Regions from separate parts of the Oceanobacillus sp. MO10714A genome, predicted to be linked through region 2. Evidence: riboswitches for the same ligand, from Rfam matches in the RefSeq annotation. Region 2 holds a riboswitch; the other holds the start of a gene.

Region 1 (12,421 bases), on a different contig from region 2:
TATAATGAGCCCGGTTTGCAAGCAGTTCATAAGAATACCCCATGGACTCGTCCCCTACTTTAGATGGGCGGTCATTATTTCTTTGTAATACGAGTTCTTCTTCTTTCTCTTCATCTAAAATCCAGGAAAGTGGAACTTCCAATGTTTCACTGATTTTCGAGAGTGTCGCGACAGCTGCAGCAGTTTGGCCGTTTTCAATTTTGGAGAGCATACTTTTTGATATTTGGCATTGATCAGCAATTTGCTGTTGTGTTAGCTTTTTTCGTAATCGGATTTGCTTAATTTTTTTACCAATACTTTGCAGATCTATGGGTGTTCATTCCTTTCCCAAATATTCTATTACGTTATTATGATAGAATAGCAAGACCTGCAAGTCAAGATAAGTAGAGTAAAATAAGCCATGATAACCGTTTCGGTACCATGGCTCATTATTAGGCATTGGATATATAAGCTAGGGAGCGGCTTGGCAGTTGCTTGCCAAGGATGTTTTGAATATAGAGACCTGCTTGCTGCATTTTCTTTTCACTAATCCCTGTTTCAATTCCGATCCCGTGCAGCAAGTACAATACATCATTCGTATCCACATTTCCGGTAGCACCCTTTGCATAAGGACAGCCTCCGAGCCCTCCTACAGTACTATCAAATCGATTTATTCCATAATGGAGTGAAGTCATAATATTGGCGATTGCCATCCCTCTTGTATCATGGAAATGGAGAATAAGCTTCTCTTTCGGGAAATGTTTCAGTAATACTTCGAGCAGCTTTTCAACATCGGTAGGAACCGCTGTCCCGATCGTATCGCCTAACGATAAATCATCGACACCTGCTTCAACGAGCCGGTCACATACTTCAAGCACTTGTTCTGGCGTAATCTTTCCTTGGTATGGACAATCGAATACAGTTGAAATATATCCTGTCACAAGTTTCCCGGCATCCTTTGCTTCCTTAATCACTTCTTCTAGAATCGGGTACGTATCCCCAATCGATTTATTAATATTCTTCTGATTATGCATTTCACTTGCCGACATGAAGACAGATGCCCGGTCAATACCTGCTTCCAATGCAAACTCTAATCCCTTCATGTTCGGAACAAGTGCTGAATAGGTAACATCTGGGTTACGGATAATACGCTCGCCCACTTCTCTTGCATCCTTAAGGGCGGGGATCATTTTTGGATTTACGAACGAGGAGTATTCTATCTCCTTTACCCCTGTATTCGAAAGCATATTAATCCAAGCAATTTTATGTTCGGTCGGAATCCATTCCTTTTCATTTTGTAAACCATCTCGGGGACCAACCTCTTTCATAATTACTTCTTTCGGTAAATTTTCCACGCTATCCCTCCGTTCATCAAATCATTGGAACCGTTTACAATACGCTGTAAAAAATTAAACTCAATATTAGTTTACTCTTATTCAACATTGTTGAGTAAAGTATATAATAAATATTCAGCCATTGCAAATATATTATTCTAAAAAAACAAAACGAACTCTATTTAGAGCCCGTTTTGTTATCGTTGTGTTTATTTTTCGTTTAGAGTCCTTCATCTGTGTCTGCACTAGGATCTACGCCGCCATCAGGCGCTTCTTCACCAGGTACATCCGGTGTCATTGGTTCTTCTGCTGGATCTTCAGCATCTGCGCAAGCTACAAGGAATCCTGATAAAAGGAAAATCGAGGCGAAAATTTTGAGTTGCTTCTTCATCATGTTTCATTCCTTTCTTTAGCTTTCTACTTAATGTGTACCCCGATAAAGCCTTTACAAATCTTAAGAAAACATTACAAAAACATAACAAAGTTTTAACAATTAGTCCTATTCACAATTTACTATCAATAAAAAGAAAAATGAAACCAAACTTCCCTTTATACCGTAATATATATTACCCCAACTTTCGCAGCCCAAAACAGCGAATCACTTTCATTCAGCGTAAGTATTTTGAGCATTCATTTTATTGGCGTTCTAATTACCGTTCAGTTGCCCGGCGGACGGATGCTTTCTACGGGCACGGCCTCAGCCTCCTCGGAAGAAGTTCGCTTCCTGCTCAGGTCTGGACTCGTGCTTTTCCCGTAGGAGTCACCGTCCGCCGGGCAACTGAACTGGTAAAGATGATTATGATGAATGGAAGTTATTCCATCTTGATAAAATTATACTTCTGGAGTACGAAATAGTGTTCCTAGTTTGGCCTTTCCTGGGAGCAGTCCAGACACCTCGAGACTCCTGCGGGAGGATAGGCTTGGTGAGACCCCACAGCAGGCTTGCCTGCGAGGAGGCTCACCAGCCGCCCGCGGAAAGCGAGAGGTGTCTGGACTGCGGACCTCCAGGAGAAGGTTGCGCTCACGCTGAATAAAAGTGATTATTTTTTCAGATGCGAAAGGTGAGATATTGAGTTAAACTAAAATTAACCCTTATATGGAGGAGGAAGCGGAATGGGAATCCTTTCTAGATTTACTACCCTTATGAAAGCAAATATAAACAGTAGAATCGATCGTTCCAGAGATCCTGAAAAAGTTATTGAAAAAACATTACGCGATGTGAACCTCGATCTTCGTACTATACAATCTGAAGTGAATGCATTAGAAGCGGATGTAAGACGAGCTAAGCGGGCAGTGGATGAATGTGAAATGGAAATTAGAAAGCTAGAGCGCTACCGGGAACGCGCAGCTGATAGGATCGAAACACAGGCTGCAGGATTTTTAGATGACCAAGAACATCTAGAAAGTAAAAAGTTAGAGCTAGTTGCCAAGTATAATCGACTTCTAATAGAAGCAAGGCAAATGAGATTACTAGAAGAAAAATTAACGCTGGATGTCAGGCAATTGGAAGCAAGAAGCCGAATGATTAAAGAAAAATCAGCACTACTTAACCAGAAACAAAAAATAAATAGTGGGAACCCCTCCATTACTTCCGGTTTTATGAGTTACGAGGAAGAACTAAATTTTAAGCTGGATGAAGCTGAAGCACTTGAACAGCTAAGAAACAAACCAGCACCTATTGAGTCCATAGATGAAGAAATTGCAAAATTAACGACGAACAGAAGCGAGACATCTAACGAATAGCGGGGGATTACAAATGGTTATACAATATAAATGTCCAAACTGTGGGAGTGATATGACGTTCGATGCCGATTCTGGTACATTGTCCTGTGACAATTGCGGTAGACAGGATAATATAGAGAACTTTTCCGAGGACTTTATTGAAACGGTATTTGAAGAAGAGGAAGCAAAAGAATATCAATGTGAGAACTGCGGGGCTGTCATTGTTACAGATGGTGATACTACCGCGACCAATTGCAGTTTCTGTGGGGCAGCTGTCGTGTTGGCTGATCGTGTGTCTGGAATCCTTGCCCCTTCGCTTGTGCTTCCGTTCACCATTTCAAAACAGCAAGCAGAACAAGCATTTCGAAAATGGTGTAGAAGAGGACTGCTTACCCCTAAAGATTTCAAGATGGCTGACCGGATTAAAGAAATTACCGGCATATATGTCCCCTTCTGGCTCTATGATTTAAAAAATGAAGCGAAAGTCCATGCAATTGGAACGAGGGTAAGAAACTACACAAGAGGGGATTATATTTATACGGAAACAAAGTATTATGATGTATACCGAGATTTACGCATAGACTTTAGCCGGGTGCCAGTCGATGCTTCGGAAAAAATGGATGATGCTCTGATGGATAAGCTTGAACCCTATCAATATAGTGATCTAAAAGACTTCAAAACCCCTTATCTTGCAGGTTATATTGCAGAGAAGTACAATTATGATGCAGAAGATTTATTGCCACGGGTAAAGGATAAAATGCGTAAACCACTTGATGATTATATTCGTTCAACAATCAGTGGATACCATTCCGTGAATTATAAAGATAAAAATATCCGTACGGCAAAAACAAAAAGCCTATATACGCTACTTCCAGTCTGGATGGTATACTATGATTACGAGCAGGCGGAACATATTTTTGCAATGAACGGGCAAACCGGAAAAGTTGTCGGAAAGCCTCCACTCAGTAAAGCGAAGATTGCCGGATGGTTTGCAAGCATTGCCGGTGGATCCTTTATCTTAATGAAAATTATCTCCTTTATTGTTACAGGAGGTATCAATTTCTAATGTTCATGAACCGTTTATCAAAAAGTGCAATCATTTTTATCGCATTCTTTTTCTTATTCACAACTCCCGCCTTTGCAGATGTCGAGCGAATTTACGATGAAGCTGGCCTGTTAGATGCAAATCAAATACAACAGCTGGAAAAGAAAGCTGCCTCCTATTTTAGTGAATGGTCGACTGACTTCATTGTCGTTACAACAAATGACATCGAGGGTAAATCACTAAAGAGGTATACACAGGACATTTCCGATGAACTAGAAGAAAAACTGAACCGCGCAGAAGATAATATGGTCATCTTAACTATTTATATAGAATCAAGCGCGGATAGGGAAGCTTATATCGCAGGGTTCGGAAAGGGAGAGGAATATGTAGACGATGCAAGAATACAATTAATTCTCGATCACATTATCCCTGACTTGGCGAATGACGATTACTTTGAAGCTTTTGAGCTATTCTTTGAGAAATCCGCTGAATATTTGAATATTCGCCCCGGTGTAAATCCGGAATCTATTTTCTTAAATACGTATCTTCAACTTGGGGTTGCTATTACTCTAGGTGGATTAATCGTATTTATCATGGCATATTCCTCGGGGGGAAAAAGCACAGTAACAAGTGGAACATATTTAAATCGGAATAACTCGCGAATCGTCAGGAAGCATGACCGCTATCTCCGTAAAACAGTCACAAGAAAAAGAAAACCGTCAAATAATAGCAATAGCGGCGGTGGATTTGGTGGTGGCGGAGGCGGTATCACCCGTGCTGGCCGCTCGCATAGTGGCGGTGGCAGGAAATTTTAAACAAATAATTATACGTAACGAGAAAGGACGGATTCCATGTCTTTTTTTAGAAATCAACTAGCAGACGTTGTGGAATGGCAAGAATTTAGAGATGATATGATTTTTTGGAAGTGGCCGAACCGGGAGATTAAAAAAGGCAGTCGCCTGATGATTCAACCTGGTCAAGATGCAATTTTCTTTAGTAATGGAAAGATTGAAGGGATTTTTGAAGAGGATGGGGAGTATAATATTGAATCGGAAATCATTCCCTTCTTATCAACTTTAAAAGGATTTAAATTTGGCTTTAACTCCGGCCTGCGTGTCGAAGTCCTATTTGTTAACACGAAGCAATTCACGGTGAAATGGGGAACGAAAAACGCAATCAACATCCCTTCACCCTCCCCCGCTTTACCGGGTGGAATTCCAATTCGGGCGAACGGGACATTTAATTTTAAAGTAAATGATTATGTGAGATTAATCGAAAATGTAGCAGGTGTGAAAAAGAAATATCTCGTGGAAGATGTAAAAATCCGGATTACTACCGTGCTGGATCAACTCTTAATGAAATGGATTGCGCGCGAAGGGAAGGATATGTTTAATCTGCAAGCAAATTCATTTGAAATCTCGCGTGGCATCCAGGAAGACCTTGATATGGAAATCTATGATTTAGGGCTTTCCATCACTGGATTTAATGTAAACAGCTTTAACTATCCGAAAGAAATTCAGGATATGATTACGAAAGCTGCTTCCCAGGGTATGGTTGGTGACGTTGCAAAATATCAACAACTTGAAATGACGGACGGTATAGCCTCAGGTAAAGTAAAAAGTGGCGGAACCGCATCTGACATGGCCGGGATGATGATGGGCATGAACGTTGCAAGTGAAATGATGAAAAACATGAAACAAATGAATCAACCGGACCAAAATCAACAACAGCAGCAACAAAATCAGCCAGCGACGAATAACCAGTCAACTGGCAATTCAAGCAAGCCCAACTTCTGTCCAAATTGCGGGCAGAAAACAGATGGAGCAAACTTTTGCTCGAACTGTGGTCTAAAATTGTAATCGAGAAAAGGTCGGCATATCGAATGCCGACCTTTTCTTTGTATTTATATTGGAGCCTTTATTCTTACTGAATCGTTACTTTCACCGTGCGTACGCCCCAGTTTGTTGCTTGCTTTTGCGTTGGGACGAACACATCTATTTTATTTCCACGAATTGCGCTTCCTGTATCTCCTGCAATCGCATGTCCGTATCCTTCCACATGAACGATACTTCCAAGTGGAATAACACTAGGGTCAACTGCGATTACCTTCGCATTTGGATTCGCCTTTAAATCGATTCCTGTACTTGTTACACCAGAACAGCCGTTACAGTCTGCTGTATAAGCGGTAGATGTAACTGTGAATGACTTATTATCAGGTTCGCTTGGCTTTGGTGTAGGTTTCGATTCCGGTTTATTTACAGCCGGTTCTTCCTTTTTCACCTGAACCGGTTTGCTTTCTTTCTGTTCCTCTTTCTTCTCTACTGTTTTCGTTTTAACCACTGCAGCTTGGGCTTGTTCTTCCTGTTTCGCTTTCTCAGCAGCTGCTCGTTTAATCTCTTCTTGGCGCTCACGTTCTGCTGCTTCTGCTGCAGCAATTTCTTTTTTCACTGTATCTTCCATTGTTTTTAAACGTGTATCTTCCCCTTCTAATTGCTCGACATAAGCAACTAGTTCCTCACGCTTATCATTTAAAGACGCTTTAACCGTCTCTTGTTGCTGCTTTTCCTGTTCAATCTGTGCACGTTCCGCTTCTTGCGCTTCATGCATTTGGTCTAAATCATTCAGCTTCTCAAGTGTTGAGTGCTGATGCGCTTCGACAAGTTCCATATCATCTTCAAGCTGTTCCATCAACATCGCATCTGAATCCATTACTTGATTGACAGCAGTTACGCGGCTAATGAAGTCTCCAAAGCTCTGAGAGTCAAAGATCACTTCAATATAATTAATTAGCCCGCCTGATTTCTGGTAGGATGATGCTCTTGTTTTCAACAAGTCAAAGCGTTCTTCAATACTTGCATTTAATCGATCGATTTCTGCTTGGAGGGTGTGAATCTCTTCTTTCGTAGTTTCAATCTCATATGTAATTTCCTCCACTTTTGCCTCTTTCTCTTGAAGAAGGTCTTCTAACCGATTGACTTCCTCGTTCAATGCTTTCATATCGTCATAAAGTTCATTGATTTTCTGTTCCCCAGCTGATAAGTTGTTCTGGATTTCTTTTCTTTCTTGTTGGATCTCCTCTAAATCACCCTTGCCACTAGCATGGACTTGTAAATGAAAGGTGCCTTGGATAAATAATAGAGAAGCTATCAAGGTGACGATTGTTAGCTTTTTCCTCAACCTTTTTCCCCCATTTCCATAGATTTCTAATTCGCAATCTATGGTTGCAGTATAACATCCAATCGTAACAAAAAGATTATGCTTAGATTACAATTAGATTTCAGGAGAAGTTTACATTGAAACAAAGGGGGAAGTACCCTTGCAGATGTTAATAACGCGATTCATTTCGCGGGCGCCTGGGACTGCGATTACTCGTACCACCGAAGAGTGTTTACACTAGCAAAACCAGCAGTCGCAGCAATGTACAAACTGTGACTCCGAGGCTAGTGCTAACAATTATAGTTATCCTCAGCATCTTCACTTAATAATTCTTTAACCGAGTTAAAAAGCTAAGGAAAAATAAATTCTCCTTAGCTTTAACATATTTCTATTAATTTTCTACAGTATTTGCTTGGAAGTTTGCTAGGGTTTGCGTGAGATTTGCTTTTTCTTCATCTGGTAATGGGATGAGTGGTAAGCGAACACTTCCAACGGGTACGTTGATTTCATTTAATGCTTCTTTTACCGGTGATGGGCTTGGAGCCTGGAATAAGGCTTTTACAACCGGCACGATGCGACGGTGGATTCCAGCAGCTTCTGTAACGTTACCATCAAGGAAGTTTTGGACCATCGCTCGCATATCTTTCCCAATCACATGAGCTGCGACCGATACAACGCCCGTTCCACCAACAGATAGAATTGGTAACGTCATGCCGTCATCCCCGCTATATACACTGAAGTCATCTCCAGTTTCTTCAATGATCTGAGATACTGCATCAAGATCTCCGCTCGCTTCTTTTACAGAGACGATGTTATCAACTTGGGACAAGCGGATAATCGTTTCAGGAGTCATGTTGACAGAAGATCTTCCTGGAATATTGTAAAGCATGACTGGTAAAGATGTGGACGCTGCAATTTGGCTGAAATGTTGATATAATCCCTCTTGAGAAGGTTTATTATAATAAGGTACGACAAGCATAATTCCATCGACGCCAATCGATTCAACTTCTCTTGTCAGTTCAATGGAGGCTCTTGTATTATTCGTGCCTGTTCCGGCAAGTACCGGTACTCTGCCATTTACTTCTTTCACTACATATTTAAATAGTTTAACCTTTTCTCTCGTCGTTAATGTCGGTGATTCACCGGTTGTCCCGGCCACAACTAAACCATCAGTTCCTGTATCGAGTAAATGTTCAATTAGCTTCGACGTTCTACCATAATCTACTTCTCCGTGTTCATCAAAAGGTGTCACCATTGCTGTTAGTAATCTACCAAAATACATTTATTTCACATCCCTTTCTTTTTTACCATCAATAAAAGCAAAAAAGCAATAACGGTTTGGGCCGCTATTGCTTTTCGAACGATGGATTGTTCTTTCGCTTGATAGCTCCCCATATAGTTGCCTATATGACAGATCTATACCTATTCGATACAGACCCAGCATCCGGAATTAATGAGCTTCCTTCTGCTTCGGCAATTCCCCCTTTCCATATGGTTCACTGGGTCTCATTCACCCTCCACATATGTACTAATGGTCACTGCAACCTCTATCCTTACTTTATCGTTTATAAAATAAGAGATATTTAATTGTTTTCACTACTATAACAAAGACTGTAAGAAATAACAAGTAACAGCAGCTCTTTACTACTATATTTATGTTATTTGCACCCTAACCGTGCATCTTTTACACAAGGAAACATCATTTAGTTATTTTTTCCTCACCAAATGTTCGTTAAATTAATCAAGCGCTTATTGACTGTTGAATCTCCGACCTGGGATTTACGAGTATTCTGATGTTACAATGGGAATCTTACAGCCAGTCACTCTAGGATAGGATTCGTTCACCAAATAACGATCCAATTAAGTCGACTGCTAATGTCCCCGTTTTATTTCGCTCATCAAGAATTGGATTGACCTCTACAAATTCAGCTGATGTAATTTTACCAGTTTCCGCAAGCATCTCCATTGCAAGATGTGCCTCACGGAACGTTACCCCGCCTGGAACTGGAGTGCCGACACCCGGTGCGTCCAAGGGATCTATTGCATCGAGGTCAAAGGAAAGATGCACCCCGTCTACCCCCTGCTCTTCGAAGTATTGATTCGTATCTTCAATAATCTGAGGCATGCCGATTCGATCAATTTCATGCATCGTGTACACGTTGATTCCTTTTTCTTTAATAAAATCTTTTTCACCAGGATCTAGGTCACGCGCACCGATGATAATAACATTTTCTGGTTTTACTTTTGGAGAATATCCACCAATTTCAGTGAGCCTTTCTTCGCCATAGCCTAACGATGCCGCAAGCGGCATACCATGGATATTTCCGGATGGAGACGTCTCAGGAGTATTCAGATCCCCGTGGGCGTCATACCATATAAGGCCAAGATTTTTATAAGATTTAGCTACCCCTGCTAATGTACCAATAGCCATACTATGGTCACCGCCTAAAATAAGCGGAAAAGAATCTTTTTGAATTACTTCTTCAATCTGGATCATTAACTGTTCACTTGCTTTATAAACCGCTTCCAAGTTTCTGATTCCAGTTTTCGGATCTGTCTTTAGTTTATCTCTACCAATCTGGATATCTCCTAAATCTTTAACGGTGTATCCCCTATTCTCAAGCCTTTCTATGATACCGGCATAGCGAATTGCACTGGGGCCCATATCGACTCCACGCCGTAATTGTCCAAGATCGATCGGCATTCCGATAATTGATATATTTCTCATGTGAAAAACCTCCAGTTGCCTTTTAAATATGTAATAACGAATCTCGTGTACCTATATATATATATTTTTATATATATTTTCAAAATATAAGAAACTATAAATAAAAATGCTGCGATAACTTAGGTATCCGGGGCTAGCCACGTCCGGCTCCAGCGTCCAGCAACTATCAAACTTCACACTCCTCCAATCGATAAGTCAACATCAACTCACTATCGTTCGTTGTGTTTCCTTTATCTCATTCCGGAGTGCTCCAGTTTGTACGTTGCTAAACGGGCGCTTCCGCCTTTGTTCAAATATAACTGGAACATAACCAGTCACACATTCGTTATGTTCCAGCCTAGTGAAAATTTCTCTATTTACTTAATACGTTATGAATGCGTTCTAGTGCCCAGTCTAGGTTTTCTTTGGTGATTATTAATGGCGGTGCGAAACGAATTGTATTCTCGTGGGTCTCTTTACAGAGAATTCCCTCTTCTTTCAGTGTCTCACAGAATCCCCGGACAGGGTGGTTAAACTCGACACCGATAAAGAGTCCTCGCGCCCGCACTTCCACTAAATCTGGATTATCGATTTTTCGTAATTCTTCAGCGAAATATTTACCAAGCTGAAGAGATTTCGTTACAAGATCCTCTTCCTCGATGACATCAATCGAAGCGATAGAAACCGCACAAGCAAGTGGATTACCACCAAATGTGGAACCGTGGGAACCAGGCGTAAATACATCCATGATTTCTTTGTTCGCAGCAATCGCAGAGACCGGCATAACACCACCGCCAAGCGCTTTACCCATGACATAAATATCCGGTTCTACACCTTCCCATTCACAGGCAAACATCTTCCCTGTCCGGGCTAAACCAGTTTGTACTTCATCAGCTATAAACAATACATTATTCTCATCACAGATCTTACGGATTTCATGTAAATAACCTTCTGGTGGTATAATAATCCCTGCTTCCCCTTGGATAGGTTCAACGATAATCGCTGCTGTGTTTGGGGTAATTGCTTTGCGAATAGCTTCCACTTCACCAAAAGCAACCTTTATAATCCCTGGTACAAATGGTCCAAAGTTTTTTGTTGCTGTTTCATCATTAGACAAAGAAATGGAATTGATCGAACGGCCATGGAAGTTACCCCTTGCAGCAATAATTTCTGCCTGATTATCCTGCACACCTTTTACTTCATAGGCCCAGCGCCGTGCAGCTTTGATTGCTGTCTCAACGGCTTCCACCCCAGTATTCATCGGTAAAACTTTATCTTTGCCGGTTAATTTCGCAATTCGTTCCGTCAACCTACCAAGAATATCATTATGAAATGCTCTAGAAGTCAGTGTTACTCGATCTGCCTGATCTTTTAATGCTTGAATAATTTTTGGGTGGCGGTGCCCTTGGTTCAGAGCGGAATATGCACTCAACATATCCAAATACTCATTACCTTCCGGGTCTTTCACCCATACCCCTTCCGCTTCAGAAATCACAATTGGGAGTGGATGGTAGTTATTTGCACCATACTGCTCCGTTTGTGAAATAATATCATCCGTTGTTTTTATCGTCATAACCCTTTTCCCCCTTATGTACTTTCATACTTCATTTAAAATATTGATTTGTTTGATTATAACATAAAACGAAACTTCAGTGGAATTTTTCGACTAAAATCTACTTTTACTGACATTGCGACAAGCACCGCGTTTTCAGTCGTGCTCTATTCCATAACTCTACGGACGATTCATCTTGATAGATCGTCTAGCTTCAGCTTTTGATATAGAAAAAGAAGTCAGAACATAATAATTCTGACTTCCTAAAGCGAAACTTCATTCAGTGGGGGGATTACAGACCGTTAATCCATAAACCTTATTCATTAGATAATTTTAATACATCGAGCAGTCTGAAAAAGATGCTTATGATAATCGCGACGATTGTTGCAAGGCCCATGCCTGTCAATGCAACCGAACCAATATTGATACTTGCACCACTGATCCCAATTCCAAGCACGATACACGTTAAAATGACATTTTGAGAATTATTATAATCAATCTGTGCTTCAACGAGCATTCTTAACCCGCTAACCGCGATGATTCCAAAGAGCAGTAAGGAAATACCGCCCATTACCGGTGTCGGGATGGATGATATTAATGCTGCAAGTTTTCCACAGAATGATAGAATAATTGCAGTAATTGCCGCTCCACCAATTATCCAAGTGGAGTATACTCTTGTTATTGCGAGTACTCCAATATTCTCACCGTACGTTGTGTTTGGGGTGGAACCGAATAAACTCGATATCATTGTTGAAATACCGTTACCTAATAGGGATCGGTCTAAGCCCGGGTCTTTCACTAGGTCTCTCTTCACGATATTCCCTGTCACAACTAAGTGACCAATATGTTCCGGGATTAAAACGAGTGCTGCTGGTAAAATAATTAAAATATCTGCCCAGTTAAACTCGATTTTGTAATATGTCGGC
Region 2 (12,421 bases):
GTTAAAATAAACGAAACCGTCCGCAAGATAGCCAGTTCTTCCATCAATCACCAATTTTTCTTCCGGATGTATTTGATAATAATTAGTTAACAACTCACGCAAAGACAAGTTAAGATCCTCCTCATGATGATATGGGTATACTTAAACTATATGAATAAGAAGAACTTAACTTAACCACTATTTGAAAAAGGTGATAAAATGAATAAACATGTAAAGTTAAGCGATTTAGAAAAGAAAGCCAGAGAGCTTCTTGAGAAACGTGGGGTAAAAATCGAGGATATTGCGGAACTCGTTTATTATTTGCAGTCAAGCTATCATAACAAGTTAACGATGGATGAATGCCGCTTCAATGTCAACCGTGTCCTCTCCAAACGAGAAGTGCAAAATGCTGTCATTACTGGTATTCAATTAGACGTTCTGGCGGAGAAAAAACTTTTGGACGAGCCTTTACTTGAAACGATCGTTACAGACGAAAGCTTATACGGCATTGATGAAATTATTGCCCTTTCGATTGTAAACGTTTATGGATCAATCGGGCTTACAAACTACGGCTATATCGACAAACAGAAACCAGGTATTTTAAAAAAGCTGAATGACCATTCAACTGGCAGCGTCAACACATTCCTTGATGACATTGTCGGTGCAATCGCGGCAGCGGCATCTAGCAGACTCGCCCACTCCACCGTCGACCCCGAAAATTTAATTGACTAGAAAAATCAAAGGCGCAAGCGCCGTTACAAGCTAAGTACGTGCGGAGCGGATGTGGCTATCACTAGAACCACCGTATTTTTAGTTTCTTTGCAGTAAAAAAGATGATTGCGCGATCAATCATCTTTTTTTGGTGCTTTTATAACCCACTTACATACATGGGCACCAGTTGTGATATATCCTTCTGGCCTTACTTCACTTTCATCGAATACATGATTATACATTATTTTTTCATTGGAACAGACGTGACGATACTCTTTAGCAATGTTAACAATTGGGCAATTATAGTTCGTCAATATATAATCCCCATCTGATGTTTTCTCAATTTCTAGCATATAGCCAGCATCGTTCTGCATCTCAACAAGGGCATGAGCCTTTTCATCAAAGCTCTTTCCATCTAGCTTCTCAAGCAATTGCCCCTGTTCTCTTTCCATCCGTTTATATAACAATGCCTTCACCGATTCAGGACCTTGAAGTTCTTCCAAATCCTGTAATAATTCAACCGGTAATTGTTCGTATTGGTTCGGAAACTGACCATGTCCTTTATTGGTCAACTCATACGTATAGTAAGGACGGCCAATCTCTTGTTTATGCTTGCTCTTCTTAACAAGCTCCTGGTTTTCAAGTTCATGAAGATGTTTACGCACCGCTGGTTCCGATATTGTGAAAAACTTCATCAATTCATCCATCGTGATTGCCTTATTCCTCTTTAAGATCACGATGAGTCTGTCCTTCGTCGTTTGTTTCATCTCCATCACCTTTGCTTACTCTTTTAAAAAAGCGTTTGCGACACCAAGTTCATTTTTCAAATAAGCTTGAATATGTGAGCTAAAACCGTTAAGCACCGGAAGACACTCAGCAATCGTTTCATCCAGCTGCACTTCTTCCACATTCACATAGTCCGTGACGAGATTCTTTCTCAGCGAGATAAAATTTTTATAAGCTACTTCGTGTTCGGCAGGAATTACTTTTTCATCGACAAGGATATCGATAATATCTTCGTAACTTCCCGGATCTCGCATAATAAATCCGTCAATCATCATATTCCCAACATCAAGTGTAGATTCAATTAAGATATGAACAATTCGCTCTTTGCCAAGTTTTTCGATTGGTGAATCAAATGATTCATTTTCTAATAAATTAAGTAAATGATCCATATATGTTAAGTTTTCTTCTATCTTTTTCCGGTCGACAAAATACATGCTATGCCCCTCCATTATCTATCTTCCCCTTTAATCATACCATATAAATTGGGATTTTGGAGGGAAAATGCTATAGTTAATGTAATACACTCAACTTTCACACCTTAACAACCAAATACTTTCATTCAGCGAAAGTATTTTGCGCATTCATTTTATTGGCGTTCTAATTACCGTTCAGTTGCCCGGCGGACGGATGCGCATCCTAAGGCACAGCCGAAGCCTCGATGCGCAGGAAGTTAATGTCAGACGTTGCCACATACGAGAGCGAATTTAGTCTGCCTCGGAAGAAAATCGCTTCCTGCTCAGGTCTGGACTCGTGCTTTTCCCGTAGGAGTCACCGTCCGCCGAGCAACTGAACTCGTGCGGAAGATTATTCTTAATGGAAATTATTCCATCTTAGCGAATATTGCTCTATTGAAACGAAATTAGTATTCCAAATTCGGTCTTCCCTGGGAGCAGTCCAGACACCTCGAGACTCCTGCGGGAGGCCGGCTAAGTACGGTCACGTCCTGTGACCAATGCCGGCATTAGAACCTCCTGTTCGTCGATAGGCCTAGGTGAGACCCCGCAGCGGGCTTGCCCGCGAGGAGGCTCACCAGCCGCCCGCGGAAAGCGAGAGGTGTCTGGACTGCGGACCCCGGAAAGAGAGTTGAGGACTTACGCTGAATGAAAGTAATGGCGCTGGTTTTCTGATGTTTGATAAAAGGTATTGGTTGCTGAAAGTGGAGGAATACATACTTAACAGAGGGGGAAATGAAAATATCTACTGCGATATTGGATTTAGATGCGACCGCACTTGCCGAAATGTTAAGAAATGGAACTTGGACAAGTGAAGAGGTCGTAACAACTTACATCAATCATATCAAAAAAGTAAACCCTCCCATTAACGCACTAGTAGAAGATCGCTTCGAGAAAGCAATTGCTGAGGCAAAACAATTTGATGAAACAAAGAGCATGGGGGGAAGAATAACCGGAAAGCTTGCTGGAGTACCAATCAGTGTGAAGGAAGCATTCCATGTTACCAACATGAAAACAACGGGATGCCTTGAACATCGTCAAGATTTAATTTCTCGGGATGATGCGAAAGCGATTACGAAACTGCGCAAGGAAGGTGCCATTATTTTAGGCAAAACAAATACCCCAGCCCTTTCCTATTGCCAGGAAACCGATAATAAGCTTTATGGACGGACGAATAACCCATGGGATATTAACCGGACTGCTGGAGGTTCGAGTGGCGGTGAAGGTGCTTTACTTGCAGCAGGTGGAGCTGCAGTGGGAATCGCCTCTGACATCGGTGGGTCGATCCGTTTTCCATCCCATTTCAATGGTGTCGTCGGTTTTAAACCGGGAATGCACCAAGTCACTGTCGAAGGTCATTATCCAGAACCAACCCATCCATTGCAGCAAAGAATGCTCGGGATCGGTCCAATGGGGAAATCTGTGAGGGATATGGAACTGATGAACAGGATTCTAACTGGCACGAATCCGAAACCAGTCTTTCTAAATGAGTACAAAGTTGAGATATTAGTCGAACAGACGACCTACCCGTTAGCGAAAAGCACCAAAAATATAATGCGGGGAATAGAGGATTTCCTCATTCAATTAATTCAGACGAAACGTGGCGCGCCACCACTATTTGATGAAAGTGCGCAACTTTGGCAGGAGATTATGTCCATCGATGGAAGTGCTGCTGTCGAGAAGGAGGCTTTCAGTAATGACCGTTCACCTCTCATCCGTTCCTATTTAAAAGAACGATTGACGAACAGAACAAAGATGCACCCTTATCTATCCTGGGCAATACTTGGTTCGAAAATGTTCAAACCATCGAAAAAACGAGTTCGGGAAATAAACGATATTATTCTCCGTGGTGATGAATGGTTAAATGATTATTTAAACAATCGACTACTTATTTTTCCTGTTTATCATACTGCTGCTCCAATACATGGGCAAGTATTTAAAGAGATTTTCTCCATTCGTAAAACGTTTTTGGACTATATGCCATATATCGCTTATGCAAATGTATGGGGTCTCCCATCCCTTACATTGCCCGTCGGTAAAGACGAAAACGATATGCCTGTAAGTATTCAAATCATCAGTTCTATTGGAAACGAAGCAGCCATTTTTAGACTCGGTTCCATTATTGAAAAGAAATATCACGGGTATAGACGGTGCAAAAGATTGGATTAAAACGTCAGTGACTCCTTTCTTAGTATGAGAAAGGAGTTTTTCACGTGCCATTTATTGTTATTTTGTAACTTTTTTCAGGACAAAATAAGCACATCCAAAATTACAATGCTCCAATAAATAATCCTCTATAGCGCTGAACTTGGAATCAATTGGCGCTTTTGCATTCCGATCATGGTAAAATCCCTTCATCCGTAACTGTTCATAGCCCCAGTCACCGACAATATAGTCATATTTCCCTAATATATCCGCATACCGATCCCGGATTGCATCTTCCTGAAAACCCTCTTTTATATTTTTCACTAACTCATAATGCTTGCCACCTAGTTCAATCACTTGTTACACCCCCTGTTTTACCTTCCATTAGTTTACCATATGCACATCAGAAGTGAAATATTTGCATGTATGTTTTCCCATCTTTAAACCAAACTAAATCACAAATAGAATTAAGGAGAGAAACCATGAAGAAATTCATTCTAATCCATGCATTGCTTGGAATCGTACTCTATCTCGGTGGTTGCGGCCAAACGGAAAACACTAATGAACAATTGGAAATACTGAATCCCAATAATCGTGGGGAGGCGGTGAATGAAGAGCGTCGGGCCAAGTTGGGCTATGTCAGATATACGAAAGAGGATCTCGCTGTACAAGATGATAACAACGAAATCAACTTTGATCGGGAACAATTAGCGGATATGATTACGAGAACAATCCTCCAAAGCGGCAATTTCAATGAAGCAGCTTCCCTCGTTACAGATAAGGAGGTTATCATAGCCTTTGAGAAACGTGATAATCTCGATGCAAATCTAGCCGCAGAGATTGCAGGTAAGACTGCTCGTTCACTCCTTCCAAGTTTCTATAAAATATATACAACCGATGAACCTAATCATATGGATGTTATCCATAGCCTGCATAGAGAGCAGATGAATAATAAAGACGATCTCCAAGTAATCGAACGAGTTATTGAGGAAATCAAAGCAGATCATGACGAACAAGATTGGAGGTAATAAGCTTGTTCTCCAGACGGCTCACGATATATAGCTTTATCTTCTTCCTATTTTGCTTAAGTGGGTCAGTAATTCAGGCGGAGGAAGCTTCAATTCATACAGAACGAATGGCCCTATACCGGAAGACGGAAGCAATCTCGCACATACCTTGGTATTATTTCGCTGCCATTGACAATTACGAACGGAATAAGGAAACGGCTACTGAAGATGAGCCACTTATTTCCATTACATTTGATGAAGAAAGCTGGTATGGGATAGGAAACTATCCGAAAAATTCGAATCCAGATATTATCAAGTTATTTAATGGTATCGGATTGGATGGAAACGGCGATGGCTTGGCAAGTCCTGAACAAGAAGAAGATGTTCTCTATACACTTGCTATGTTGTTGCTTCAAGAAGGTCCTACAAGGGATGATATTAAAATTGGATTATGGAAGCTTTATGAACGAGACTTAACGGTTAAATCAATTATGAACACCGCCAAAGTTTTCCAAACATTTAATGAAATCAATTTGACAGACCGGGATTTTCCCGTGGATATAAATTATAATTACAGTTATCGGAATACGTGGGGAGATAGGCGCGGATACGGCGGGCTTCGGATTCATGAAGGTACAGACATTTTCGCAGACTATGGAACGCCGATCAAGTCCACAACATATGGAGTTGTAGAAATTATGGGTTGGAACCGATTTGGCGGCTGGCGGATAGGGATACGCGACATTTATAATATTTATCATTATTACGCTCATTTGAGTGGCTTTAACGATGCCATTGAAATCGGAACAGTCGTACAGCCGGGTGATGTTCTTGGCAGTGTCGGGTCAAGTGGATATGGCCCACCAGGTACGTCCGGTAAATTCCCGCCCCATTTGCATTACGGCATGTACAAAGACGACGGCTATAAAGAATGGTCCTTTGACCCTTATCCTTATTTAAGAAGATGGGAACAGATGGCGAAAAACTAAAGAGGTTGGAAGAGCGCTTGCTCTCCAACCTCTTTAGTTTTAATTCATTTTTCCTTTATCACGGAATGCGTGCCATATACTTGCCGCTAATCCTCCCCATAGAATAATAATTCCAATAATCATCACTATGATTGCTGAAGCACTCATTATCTTGCCTCCTCGTCGTCATAATAGTTCTCATCTTTGTTAACTTCAACGTTTGCCTTCCATTTCGTCAAGGAGAGTAGTATCCCAATTATCAGTGCTGCTGCAGCAACAACCCAGCCTCCAAAGAATATAAACGTATCCGTATACCCTTCATAGTTCCCGGTAGGATTATCAAATAATTTCAGCAGATTTTGCTTGAATAAACCAAACATCATATACCCCATCACAATTGGTGTAATAACTGCTAAACTAATCGTCCACCACGAACCGAGCTGAATGTCTGAAATGGGGTTTGCATGGTCTTTTAACGTTTTCAATTTCCGTAAAATCCATGCAATCAGAACAACTTCCACTAATCCAAGTAAAGCGACACCGAATTGGTTAATGAAGTAATCAACAACATCAAGGAAGAATAAACCGCCTTGAGAAGCATAGAGCAAGGAAACAATCGCTGCAACCCCTCCACCGAAGAGGACAGCTTTCTTACGGGATACATTGAATTTATCCACCATTCCTGCAACATAGGTTTCTGTAATGGATAAAAGTGAGGTTAAACCAGCCAATGTCAAAGATATAAAAAACAGGAGTCCAAATAGTTCATTCATGGCAGGAAACTCATTAATAATTGCTGGAAAAGCAACAAACGCAAGTCCAACTCCACCATCAACAACTTCATCAATGGACACCCCAGCCTGTGTTGCCATAAATCCAAGAATACCGAATACACCAATCCCGGCTAATAATTCAAATCCAGAGTTCCCAAATCCTACAATAAATGCATTGTTTGTAATGTCTGATTTTCTCGACAGATAGCTAGAATAAGTGATCATTATGGCAAATGCGATGGATAAACTGAAGAAAATTTGCCCGTATGCAGCAATCCAGACATCAGGGGATAAAATTTGACTAAAATCAGGTCTAAAAAAAGCATCCAATCCACTTAACGCTCCAGGCAATGTCACCGCACGTACTACAATGATGAGAAACACAACGACAAGTGCTGGAATAAAAATTCGATTGGCTAGTTCAATACCTTTACTAACACCGCGGTACAACACGAACAAGACAAGCGCCCAAACAATAAGCAGCGGGAATAGTACACCTGGAACCATACTTCCTATCTGACCTGGACTTTCAGCAAGCTTTAAATACTCACCGAATAAAAACCCTCCCGTATCATCCCCCCAAGCAAGAGATAATGAGAAATAGGAGTAAGAAATTGCCCATGCAATAATGACAGAGTAGTAAGTCGAAATGATAAATGCAACAAGCACGCCCCACCAACCGATAAATTCAGTTTTCTTATTCATTCTCCTGAACGTTAACGGTGCAGAACCCCGATAGCGGTGCCCCATTGTGAACTCCATAATGAGAATGGGAATCCCAGCTGTTAACAGCGCAAATAAATACGGGATGAAAAATGCACCACCACCGTTTTCATACGCTACTGCTGGAAACCGCCAAATATTCCCCAAACCAATCGCCGATCCAACTGCCGCTAAAATAAAACCAGCCCTTGTTCCCCACTCTGAACGCGCCTTCATTTTTGTACCCTCCTTTTTCACTACGATTATGAGTGCTAGTACATCATTTTTATAATATTCTTACATTTACATCCGTATTCCACCTCCATTCTTATAAAACATGATGTATTCTTATAGATATTGCGATACCTTCCTATTTAGACGTATTTTCAATTAAAAAAGCATATCCCTTTTCATATAGAAAAAGGATATGCTTTTTAACGGTCTGTAATACCCCACTGAATGAGTTTCACTTTATTAGGCTTCTCTCATTGTATTATTGCGGTGGATGATAAATCCGATAATTACAATCAATCCTAATGTAATGATTAGTGGCAGAACTATCATATCCAACACACCCATCAACAAGAATCCTAACGCCGACACACCAGCAGCAAGCAGTGCATATGGCAGCTGCGTTAAAACGTGATCAATATGATTTGCACCCGCTCCTGTTGCAGAAAGAATGGTCGTGTCAGATATCGGTGAACAATGGTCCCCAAACACGGACCCAGCTAGTACAGCTCCAAGTGTTGGAAGTAATAGTACAGGATCAATCACCATCACAACTTCAGCACCAATAGCAAGCATAATGGTAAATGTTCCCCAAGAAGTACCGGTTGCGAGTGCCATTAAACCGGAAATAATAAAGAACAACACAGGTAAGTACATCGAACTAACATTTGCTCCATGAAGCAACTCTGCTAAATATGTTCCCGTTTCAAGGGATGAAATAATCGATCCTATCATCCATGCGAGTATTAGTATATAAATCGCAGGCAACATCGATTTCATTCCTTGGACAAAAATATTCCCGATGTTTGCTTTTGGCGGATCATGCATCACATGTAGAATAAGTCCAAGCAAGACCGCAATTGCTCCCCCAATCAAGAGAGACAGATTCACGTCAGTATTAGCAAACATAGAAAGGATGGTTACCTTACCTTCTGTTGCGATTGCACCTGTAATTAGCATCATTGATACAGTCGCTACGACAAGCACAACAATGGGTAAAATCAAATGATAGACTTTTCCTTTTGGATGGGCCTCAACCGTATCACCTAAGTCACCAGGGACCTTACTATTAGTTGGATCGATCAATTCACCTGTTTTCATTGCGCGCTTCTCATGTACCCGCATCTTTCCGATATCCATTTTCAAATAAGAAACAAGGAACACAAGTAAGATTGCTGACAAGGCGTATAAATTCATTGGAATCATTTTAATGAAAGCTTCCATTGGCTGAATACCCGTGATACCATTTGCTACAAAAATGGAGCTTAACAATCCAATAATAAATGCACCCCAACTGGAGATTGGCGAAAGCACAGTCATTGGAGCAGCAGTAGAGTCAATCAAATAGGCCAATTTCGCACGGGATATGTTGTGCCGATCTGTTACCGGCCTGGCAATTTGTCCAACTGCTAAACTGGCAAAGTAATCATCGATAAAAATAATAACACCGAGAACTCCTGTCATTAACTTTGCACCTGTACGAGTCTTTACATGTTTTAACATCCATTCTCCAAACGCCCGACTACCACCGGATCCTTGAAGAAAGGCCGTCATAATTCCCAATAAGAGCAGGAATGCAAGTAAGAATAGATTATCAACGTTAAGGGAACCATCTACCACAAATATTTCATAGAATACGAGCCATACTTCCTGCAAGGAATCTAGTATGTTGAATTCATGTATGAAAAAAGCACCCATAACAATTCCTGCCCCTAAAGAAAGCAGAATCCGTTTCGTGACAATGACGAGCACGAGCATTACAAGTGCAGGAATAAGGGAATAAAAAGTACCTACCATTTCGTCTTTCCTCCATTTTAAAAATTTCATAGCATAGAGTACAAGTTGAACGAATGGAAGGTACATATTCACATAAAAAAACAATGATAGAAAATAACCCATCATTGTTCCTTTAACAATATACGTTATCCTCCATTTCGATCAGTAGTTCTCCATGCAATGTATTAGCATGACAGTATGCCCCTTATTCAAAGACATACCAGCAAATAATAAGTTGACGCTTATTACGCTTCGGCAAACAATCCTTTCACTAACATTCAACGTTGTCATTCTCCTGTTGGCTACTCATATTACTCGCACCTCTACCTCACCGATCAAAAAGGCGACTATTCAATTCTGAACCTACTATACTAGATTATTCCGCATTCTGCAAGTCCCGGCCGATTTCATTCCTTGGGACGGCAATCGATGGACCGGAATTGCCTCCATAAAAATCAGGTACATCTCCAAGTATTGCACCCCCATCAATATAGATTTCTGCAGTTACTGTCGTCACTTCCGAAGTGAATGGAATAATGACTTGTACATCTGCTTCCACATCCAAATAAAAGGAAATCCATACCCCGTTAATACCGAACTCTGTCTGTTCCCTTGTAATATTGGTTCGCACTGTGCCAATCACTTCCAAATTAATCGGTACTTTCGGTCCGAGATTGGCTAAAACGGTGTTCCCTGTAACTTGCCCTAAAGGGATTTCTACTAGGGTAGGATCATCATTAATACGATCCGTTGCCCCTTCCTCATACGGGAAAGGCTCTTCATCATCATGGAAGATCGGATCTCCCCGATTTAAACGGTGAAAGTATTCCTCTACCCGATTGGTTGCATTCCGAGTTATTTCACTCATAGCTGCTGGATCCACGGAATAAGCGGCAACATTTCCATTATTATCATATGTAATATTCGCTATATCTGAAAAATTATAGTCCTCCGTGAAACTAACTGCACGATTAATCGCCCGGGTAGCGAATTCATTCGTCTTTTCCGTTGCAATTTCCATTAACGTTGGCTTAATTCCCTTATCGATAACCATAATGCTCACAAGAATCGATATCGTAAAGATAATGACTGTAAGTATCAATATGATTTGCGCTGGAGGTGAGCCAAATTTTCTAGGGATACGTCTCTTCCGCATGTAAAAACCCCCTCACATCATGCTTATGCAACGATGCAAGGGGTTAGACGTGCTAAACTTATGAAATAAGAAGAAGAGCCTCCCTTCCCGTCATTCCTTCTCTCCAGCCGTATTCTTTCGATGCATCCGTAATTTTCTCGAGTGGAGCAGCGAGTAATTGGTCAATCGTCCGCACGCCTATCGCTCTCCCTGCAATTACCTCCCTTTCCCGCAACTTCGGAATCTCATTGAAAATATCCACATCCAGTGCAGCACACATAATATAGCCGACTTCGTTTGAAACCGTGAGTAATGTCGTCTTTGGCAGTTCGACACTTACTGCTGTGAACTGCATCCCTTCAATTTCAATTGGATTAACAGTAATCATCTCCGGATGCCTCCTTTAGTTACATAATAAAGTATGCAAAAGCAGGCTCCTCTGTCACAATCGGCATCTTAAGGCTGCGGTGTTTTATTTCTTAACGTATCGAGTAATAAATCCCTTAAAAATTCAGGTAGGAAATATTGTTTCATTTCTGATTTGGCAATTTCAGGGAGAAGGCGACCGAAAGTAAATGTATCGGCAGTAGCAATGCGATATGTTTTCTGCTTTTCCACAGCTGAACCATCACAGAACGTTACCCCAGTCACTGCTTCCGTTCCGTTCGCCCGTAGTGTCGTAGATATGGATAACCCAGCAAAAAGCATTCTGCCAATGACTTTCCCGCGGAAACCGAATCCTTTCAATTGAATCTCCATGAAATCTTTCTTCAAGGAAGCACGGATCACTTCAATCAATTCATCTCCCCTCAAATGCACGACAACTGGGTTGATCGGATGCGGACAAATCCGGTGGATATCACCGTAAGTGACCATTCCTTTTGGCAAGCCGTCAAGCAGAAGTCCAGCATTCAACAAAGATGCATCAGCATCCGTCCATTTCCGTACTGTTTCCGTCAAATCTTGCATCATCGGCACATCGCTAAACCAGTCCGCTTGAAACCCTTCTTCTAGATAAACAACTTCTGTTCCCAATATTCCAGAAGCTTCTTTTTCCAATTCAGTAAGCAGCCCTCTCGTATCTTCATCTTCGGGATAGCTTGATACATCTGTTGTATAAGCCTCTTTTTGGATGAGCTCCTTTTTATCATGATCATATGTTAAGATAACTTCGCCAACATACATACAATGCTTGCCAGCAGCAGTGAGAAGACTGTTGTTCACATATTCACCGGTCCGCAACAGATGGTGAGTATGCCCTCCAATAATAACGTCGATATCCGGGAATTTCCGCGCAATCGCTTCATCTTCACTAATTCCTAAATGGGATAGAAGAATGATAATATCCGCTTCTTTCTTTAAAGAGGCCAGCTGTTTTTCCAACTCTTCAAAGGGGGAAGTTAGGTACCAGCCGAGTAGCCCGTAAAAAGCATTGAACGGAGCAGTAAGCCCGATCATTCCGATCCGTACTCCCGATTCCGTCTGGATAATTCGAGTATCGTGCAGCCATGCAGGTGGATTATGTTCTTTATGCTTCAAGTTCGCACAGACAACTTCAAATTCCGCCCCGTCGTATAAATGATATAAATCATCATGGGATAGTGTAATCCCTTCGTTGTTCCCAAGTGTGATGACATCATAACCGACCTCGTTTAAAAGCTTCACATTCGCCTTTCCCATCGAAGCCTCCGATATTGGATGAACACGGTCCATATGGTCACCAACATCAACTAAATAATGGGCATCCTCCCGAGCG

Evidence for each region. Region 2 has a riboswitch for lysine ahead of SPD53_RS15775 (Na+/H+ antiporter NhaC family protein). Riboswitches for the same ligand answer to the same signal wherever they lie in the genome.
Region 1: another riboswitch for lysine. It lies ahead of dapA (4-hydroxy-tetrahydrodipicolinate synthase); the one in region 2 lies ahead of SPD53_RS15775 (Na+/H+ antiporter NhaC family protein).

Annotation. Positions count from the first base shown of each region.
Region 1 covers NZ_JAXHDC010000035.1:9,265-21,685, reverse strand. The annotation lists gene SPD53_RS14765 (helix-turn-helix domain-containing protein) at 1-283, opposite strand, end outside; gene SPD53_RS14760 (hydroxymethylglutaryl-CoA lyase) at 432-1,334, opposite strand; gene SPD53_RS14755 (hypothetical protein) at 1,534-1,704, opposite strand; gene SPD53_RS14750 (PspA/IM30 family protein) at 2,427-3,056, shown strand; gene SPD53_RS14745 (TFIIB-type zinc ribbon-containing protein) at 3,070-4,101, shown strand; gene SPD53_RS14740 (TPM domain-containing protein) at 4,101-4,895, shown strand; gene SPD53_RS14735 (SPFH domain-containing protein) at 4,932-5,939, shown strand; gene SPD53_RS14730 (PcsB-like coiled-coil domain-containing protein) at 6,004-7,257, opposite strand; gene dapA (4-hydroxy-tetrahydrodipicolinate synthase) at 7,628-8,518, opposite strand; lysine riboswitch at 8,613-8,794, opposite strand; gene rocF (arginase) at 9,062-9,964, opposite strand; gene SPD53_RS14715 (ornithine--oxo-acid transaminase) at 10,317-11,516, opposite strand; gene uraA (uracil permease) at 11,812-12,421, opposite strand, start outside.
Region 2 covers NZ_JAXHDC010000041.1:8,806-21,226, forward strand. The annotation lists gene SPD53_RS15725 (hypothetical protein) at 1-108, opposite strand, end outside; gene SPD53_RS15730 (phosphatidylglycerophosphatase A family protein) at 199-711, shown strand; gene SPD53_RS15735 (helix-turn-helix transcriptional regulator) at 825-1,463, opposite strand; gene SPD53_RS15740 (DUF86 domain-containing protein) at 1,473-1,910, opposite strand; gene SPD53_RS15745 (amidase) at 2,664-4,097, shown strand; gene SPD53_RS15750 (YutD family protein) at 4,155-4,430, opposite strand; gene SPD53_RS15755 (YhcN/YlaJ family sporulation lipoprotein) at 4,556-5,101, shown strand; gene SPD53_RS15760 (M23 family metallopeptidase) at 5,107-6,069, shown strand; gene SPD53_RS15765 (methionine/alanine import family NSS transporter small subunit) at 6,109-6,216, opposite strand; gene SPD53_RS15770 (sodium-dependent transporter) at 6,216-7,760, opposite strand; gene SPD53_RS15775 (Na+/H+ antiporter NhaC family protein) at 7,998-9,551, opposite strand; lysine riboswitch at 9,689-9,864, opposite strand; gene yunB (sporulation protein YunB) at 9,907-10,686, opposite strand; gene SPD53_RS15785 (YunC family protein) at 10,745-11,053, opposite strand; gene SPD53_RS15790 (bifunctional metallophosphatase/5'-nucleotidase) at 11,122-12,421, opposite strand, start outside.